DNA from 2 places in the Cytobacillus sp. C11.1 genome. Region 2 is predicted to be linked to the other one. Evidence: riboswitches for the same ligand, from Rfam matches in the RefSeq annotation. Region 2 holds a riboswitch; the other holds the start of a gene.
The links. A riboswitch is a leader RNA that binds a small molecule or an ion and turns the genes downstream of it on or off. The one in region 2 is predicted to bind cyclic di-GMP.

Region 1 (3,414 bases), 1.0 Mb from region 2:
TTCTACAGGAATCTGTTTAAAATCGACCGGCTTATAATCTGCTGTCATTTCATTGACGTAATCAGTAGAAACGGCAAAATTCAAGTCTTCATAGCCAAATGAATTAACACCCATGACAAAGCCCTTCATATTTAAAAGGGGACCGCCTGAGCTTCCGAAAGTGATTTCCGCTGTTGTCTGAATTACTTTTGATTGTCCCATTTCATCTTCAAAGACATGCTTCCCGGATACAATCCCTTCCGAAATCGTGTTCTGCAGGCCATATGGACTGCCGATCGCGACTGCCTTTTCCCCTTTTTTCACTGCACTAAAGCTGGCTAAAGGCAGGGAAGGATAACCGATTCGGTCTACTGGTTTTAAAATCGCGATATCCTGGTATTCATCGTATTCGACGACTCCCTCAAGCTCGATTTCGTCTCCATCTGCCGTTACCGCTATCGCGTATGATCCGCCAGCAATCACATGGAAGTTGGTCGCAACCAGCTGGTTGGCCACAATAAATCCACTGCCCTGGGAGACCAGTTCATCGAATTCATCATACAGCTCAACCATCACTACGCTTTGCTCATGCATCGCAATATCTTCAGTACTGCGTACAGGCGCCGTTGTCATGTTGAACGGCTTAAAATTCTCATTTAAAAAGCGCGCCATGAATGCAGCAAAATGGGCTCTTTTCATAATTTCATTCGGACGGAAGGTTCCATCTGTATAGCCTGCCGTAATACTGTGGGCAGCTATCGACTGAATGAACGGATAGGTCTTCGCGGAAGGACCTACATCCTTGAAGCCTGTATAATACGTGCCCATCAGATTATAGGCATTGACCAGGATGATTGCCATCTGGCCTCTTGTCAGCTTCCCATGGGGATCAAACGTCCCATCCCCTTTTCCGGAGATAATGCCAAGCTCTGTCGCTTTGGCAATTTCATCATACCCAGGGCTTCCCGGGACTACATCCGTAAAACCAGGATCTGGCGCGTCTCCAACCGGAACACCCAACTCCCTTAAAATCATTTGCACAGCCTGAATCCGTTTGATTGGATCATCTGGCCCAAAGTTTCCGTTTTTATAACCGCTAATGATCCCTCTTTCAGTTAAAAAGATAATCTCTTCACGGAAACTGGTCACATCAGGGAACAAAGTCGCCCCTTCTGCTTTATTGCTGTAAGACGGCACCGGAATGGACAACAAAAGAATTAAAGTTAAAACCACCTTAAAAGCCCGCTGCAAGTACGTTCCTCCTTAATATTTATCAAATAAATATTAATAGATTTTCAGAAAAAAAGCTTGTTGTAAAATATGGAAATCATTTCTTGTGAAACTAATATTAGTAAATTCATTGAAACCTTTGCCGTAGGCGGTTTGTTGGGGACAAAAAAAGATGGCAGCCCGTTGACTGCACATCTTTTTACACACATAATGCCTCAAATGTAGAGTTTTCCCGATACTGGTGATTTACCTTGTTATACGCACATTCCAAATTCTCCAGACATTCCTCCCGGAGCCTTTCATCACAAATAAAGTCGTGCAAAAGCTCTCCTTCAAGAATGGAGGCAATTGCCGACAGCTCCTTTTGATCCCTGTCCTCTGAAAGATACTGAATGATCTCTCTTTCAAAGTATTCCACTGAACCATAATACACCTTCAACTTAATCCCAGCTTTCTATAAAAATATGAGTTTAAAAGCCCGCCAAAGATTGGCGGACTCTTTCATTTGAATTAACAGGATCCGTTCCAATCAATTGGCAGCCCGACGATCGTAGCCTTCTGGCCTTAGACTCGCGGCTTTGCGTCCTTATCTTTCAATAAGTTTGCCTTTTTCAATATCTATTACTATAATCATAAAACTTTTGTCCTGCATTTTCAACAATATTCGATATTATTTAACAATTATCAGACATAAATACCTAGATAAAAAGTTTAGTTTAGTAAGTCCCTTCTATTTTTCTGATAAAATCTTCAAAAGTATGATAAGGCCCAATTCCCTGCCGTTTAAGTTTGTAGGGATGATCTCCAAGCAGCACATTGCCTGTCTCGGTTGTAAAGGCGAGGCGAATGCCAGCAGCTTTTGCGGCTTGAATCGTTGTTTCATTATATTGTCCCCACGGATAAGCCAGATATCTGATTCTTGCAGGATCCTCATAAACCTTTCCAATATGCTGCATGCCTTTTAAAAGGTCTGCTTCGATTTCCTCTTGGCCCCTGGACAGCAAATATGGAACCCTGCTATCACTCTCTCGTAAGTGCATCCCTTGCGTATGATGCTGAAAATCAAATATATCCATGGTCTCAAGCATCTCTTTATATCCCATATATTGCAGCGTCTGCGGATCCCATGGCTGCCCGAACGTCTTCGTTTTTCCGCCAATCACAAACGAAACTGCTTTTTGGCTGTTGGCTTTTAAAATGGGATAAGCATACTTCATCAAAGACGTATAATTATCATCAAACGTAATGACCGCCACCCTGCCTGTCAGGTTTTGTTCATGCTGCAAATATCGTTCCAGATCACCCAGAAGGATTGTTCTCCAGCCATTTTTCTTCAAATAATCCATTTGTAGCTGAAATTCTGATGATTTAATAACCATTGCATTCGATTTAAATGGAGTCTTCTCCGGCTCCTCCAGCATATGATGATACATTAATACAGGAACGCCAAGATCTTCGTATACATTCATCTTATGAATATACCCTGTCTGTCCGGCCACTTGAACGGTGTACCAGTCCCCTGCCTTTTTCAAGATGGGATAACGGATATTCTTATTGACGATCCCAATGCCCTTCTTTGCTTTATCCGTCCGGTCATAGATAACTGAAGCCGTTTTTGTGATGATAGCTTCATTGGAATTCTTCTGTATGACTTTTGATGGCTGGGCACTTTTGGTGACTGCTTTTAAGATTAAACTTTTCTTAACCGTTCCCGCACCATTCCCAAACGGAATATAGTAATTGCTTTCATCTTCATTGAGAACCTGATAGGTTTTTCCTTTTAATAGAGTTCCTATTGCTACCTGCCTGCCATCAATCAGATCGTAAACAGTTGCATTTTCCTGGGCCACACCCCAGAATCCCTTTTCCTCGGCAGATACCCCTTTTGCAAATACCATTAATAAAAAAGCAATACATATCAATAACCTAATCTTCCATCTAAATCCTTCCACTAGTTTTCTCCTTTAATTAACTTATTTTCCATTTAATAGGACTATTTTATTATACAAGATTTTGTCGAATTTAGATAAAAAGAACCTATTTTGGAAAATAAGAAAACCCTCCCGATCTCAGAGAGAGTTTTCTTTAACAAATTTACTAACTTAAAAACCCATTGGGTTAGGTGCAAATAACCAGGATGAGGCAAAATCTCCCATGAAGTCCAAAAGCAGGATTACGCCGGATTTATAGGAACTTAGACTGTAT
Region 2 (3,414 bases):
AACCGGTTGTTGCATTGGAATCAACGATTATTTCACATGGTATGCCATACCCGCAGAACGTTCAGACAGCAAAAGAGGTCGAAGAAATTATTCGTAAAAATGGAGCGGTGCCTGCAACCATTGCGATTTTAAATGGGAAAATCAAAATCGGTTTATCTGATGAAGAGCTGGAGTTTCTGGCCCAAAGCAAGGATGTAGAAAAGGCAAGCAGACGTGACCTGCCATTTTTGGTGGCGAAAAAGAGAAATGGTGCAACAACTGTAGCAGCTACGATGATCTGCGCACAGCTGGCAGGGATTGAAGTCTTCGTGACAGGCGGAATTGGCGGGGTACACCGCGAGGCAGAAACCACCATGGACATTTCAGCAGATCTTAAGGAACTGGCTCAAACTAATGTTGCTGTTGTCTGTGCAGGGGCAAAATCCATCCTGGATATTGGATTAACCCTTGAATACTTGGAAACGCATGGCGTCCCGGTTGTTGGATTTGAAACAGATGTTTTGCCGGCATTCTATACACGCACGAGTCCTTTTAACGTAAATTACCGTGTAGACAGTGCGGAGGAAGCGGCAGAAATGATCCGTACCAAATGGAAACTTGGCCTAAAAGGCGGCGTTGTCCTTGCAAACCCGATTCCTGAGAAAGATGCGATGGAAGAGGCATTTATTACAAGTGTTATTGAAACAGCTTTAAAAGAAGCGAAGGAAAACAATATCGCTGGTAAAAAAGTAACACCGTTTCTATTAGGTAAGGTAAAAGAATTAACAGAAGGTACGAGTCTGACTGCCAATATTGCATTGGTAAAGAATAATGCGGAGGTTGGCTCTAAAATTGCCGTCAGCCTGAATAATAAATAAGAAAGAGAAGCCAGGCTTTATCTGCTAATGATAGGCTTGGCTTTTTCATTTAAGCAACATAAGCCGCCCGTTCTGTTTAAAAGATAGAGGAGGACGCTGCGGGTACGTCATAAATTAAAGCAATCATCCTTTCCCTTCATTCATTTTCTTGAACTTAATAAACTCTAAATAATAGGAAAAGTCTGCCTTCGTAATCCCCTGCCGTATAGCCTCCCTTACTAGGCTGACCCATTCCTCATCCAGGGATGTTAGATCGGCTATCATATCTTTATTTTCTTCCAATAAATCCTCAAGATTGGCATCAAGCGTTTTTGCTATTCTTGATAGTACCTGCAAAGAGGGATTCTTTTGGATGCCTCTTTCAATGTAGCTTAAATAAGACTTGGATACCTCGGCTTTTTCGGAGAGTTCATTAATAGAATACCCTCTTTTGATCCTCAAATTTTTAATGCGTCTACCTACCATAGGCATAATGCTCCTTATAAAAAAATATATATATATATTCATTATAACGAACATTTCGTTCAATAAAAAGTAAGGAATAGTGAGATAAACGAAGGTATTTAGAGTAATAGAACAAAAAGTGTTCTTTTTAGAGAAAAAACAGCCATTTTTAGAATTTTGCAAAATAGATAATATGAACTATACTCAGATTACCTGTTCGTTATAAAGGACTAGTATTTCATTTCTGTTTTAATTTTAGCTTAAATATTCTGAACGGAGGTTTTTAGGTGGTGCTCTATGTATCAAAAGAACTGTGATAAATGCGATAGCCCATCCTTCAGCAGCAGTGAAATTGGGCATTGGCACTGTCCTTGCTGCGGAAATGATTTAACTGAAAATGATTTTTTGGATGCCATGACGATGGAGCCGATCCATGTCATTTACAGAAAGAATAAGCCATTAAAAAATTCATTTAAGCAAATTAATGAAAATTTTAAAAAAAGGATTGGACTTTCTTACTATACAAAAAAAGAATTCGACTATATGTAACATCTTTTTATTAGAAGTGGCAAAGTCTTGAAAAACTCATTTAATATTTAGGCCAGTGCACCTAGTATTTAAAAAGAATATGTCGAATTATAAGTTAATTAAATATTTTAAAAAAGGCAGGATGCTGACATATTATGACAACATTATCAATATCATGATAGTAGAATACATTTATTAGGAAAAAGATAAGTAAAAAGGTACAGAAAAAGGCAAACTCATTGAAAGGTGAGGACGCAAAGTCACAGGTCTAAGGTATTAGGGGAAATACTAGGATGGCTGGATTGCCTGGAATACGATAGTATTTTGGGGGGAATAGTTGTGGCGGCAATAGGTTTAAAAATGGATGGAATTGATATGGAATGGATGCAGCTGATCTTGGAAGCAAAAAACTTAGGCCTTGAAAAAGAGGAAATCCGTGAATTTCTACATAAAAATGAAGTGAAGGAAGTTTTAACTAAGGCCCGGTAAAACCAAATTTTATAGGTGATGGTAAAGGGTTTTTTATAAATAGAGCCTGAAAAATTTCAGGCTCTATAAATTTTTATTTCTGTTCGCTTCTCCACTTATTAAAATCCAAAAACTCGCGGAATTGCTCTTTGGAAACACCGGATTCCATCGCTTCCTTTACGATTTTCATCCATTCTGTGTCGAGCTCGTCCTTGTTTATTTGCTCATGGATTAAATGGTCAACTGGGACATTCAAAACGGCCGCAATTTTTTCAAGGAATTGAATGGATGGGTTTGTCTGCAGGTTGCGTTCTAAAGAGCTTAGGTAAGACTTGGCCACACCAGCCTGTTCAGCAAGCTCTGATAAAGACATTCTTTTTTCCTGGCGAAGTTTTTTAACACGATCACCGATCATTGTATCTCACACACCTTATTATTGTATGTAATATGATTATAGCAGAATTCACAGAAAGGTTCCATATAAAGAACGATTTGTTCAATGTTATTATCATACCACAGCAATAACCAAATTATATAGATAGTTTTATAATAAATGCTCCACGTCACAGGACGGGAGCATTTTGTGTTTCAATGATTTTGATGACTTTTTCAGCTGCTGCTTCAACATCATCAGCGTTAACATGATGGAACTGCCCTTCATAGTCATGCTGCTTAAAGGCATAGCGGGGGTCATAATAGTGTTCCAATAATAGCTTAATGAACAGTGGGTAGTTTTCTTTTTCAACAGCTCCATCAAGCTGGGCACGAATATCATGATCCTTGAGTCTTTTTTTTATAAATATAAGGCTTTCGCTTACTTTAGGCTTGAACCATTCTTCCTTTTGATAGGGCTCAACATAATCCCTGAGAATACGCTGAACACGGGACTCCATACCTGCATACATATCGATGTGAATACCTGTTTTCTTCGTATCCAGCAGTTCATCTGGCTGAACGACCTTGCCGATTCGCTTGCTCTCTGCTTCCATAATGATATATGGAGACCCCTTAACCTCTGAAAGTGCTTGATACAGCAGCGCATCAAAGGTTTTTTGGCTGCTGCCCTCACCCATTCCAAACGAGCCGAAAATCGAGCCTCGGTGTCCCGCCATTTCTT

Region 1: linked by a shared signal. The riboswitch ahead of AC3ZVC_RS05885 (hypothetical protein) and the one ahead of AC3ZVC_RS00595 (anti-repressor SinI family protein) in region 2 are both predicted to bind cyclic di-GMP.

The regions. Positions count from the first base shown of each region.
Region 1 is NZ_CM176935.1:1,166,987-1,170,400, reverse strand. Features, by position in the region: gene AC3ZVC_RS05890 (S-layer homology domain-containing protein) at 1-1,230, opposite strand, end outside; gene AC3ZVC_RS05885 (hypothetical protein) at 1,409-1,648, opposite strand; cyclic di-GMP riboswitch class I at 1,742-1,826, opposite strand; gene AC3ZVC_RS05880 (polysaccharide deacetylase family protein) at 1,926-3,161, opposite strand.
Region 2 is NZ_CM176935.1:117,981-121,394, reverse strand. Features, by position in the region: gene AC3ZVC_RS00610 (pseudouridine-5'-phosphate glycosidase) at 1-857, shown strand, start outside; gene AC3ZVC_RS00605 (helix-turn-helix domain-containing protein) at 981-1,322, opposite strand; gene AC3ZVC_RS00600 (hypothetical protein) at 1,599-1,850, shown strand; cyclic di-GMP riboswitch class I at 2,049-2,139, shown strand; gene AC3ZVC_RS00595 (anti-repressor SinI family protein) at 2,169-2,318, shown strand; gene AC3ZVC_RS00590 (helix-turn-helix domain-containing protein) at 2,392-2,712, opposite strand; gene mnmH (tRNA 2-selenouridine(34) synthase MnmH) at 2,861-3,414, opposite strand, start outside.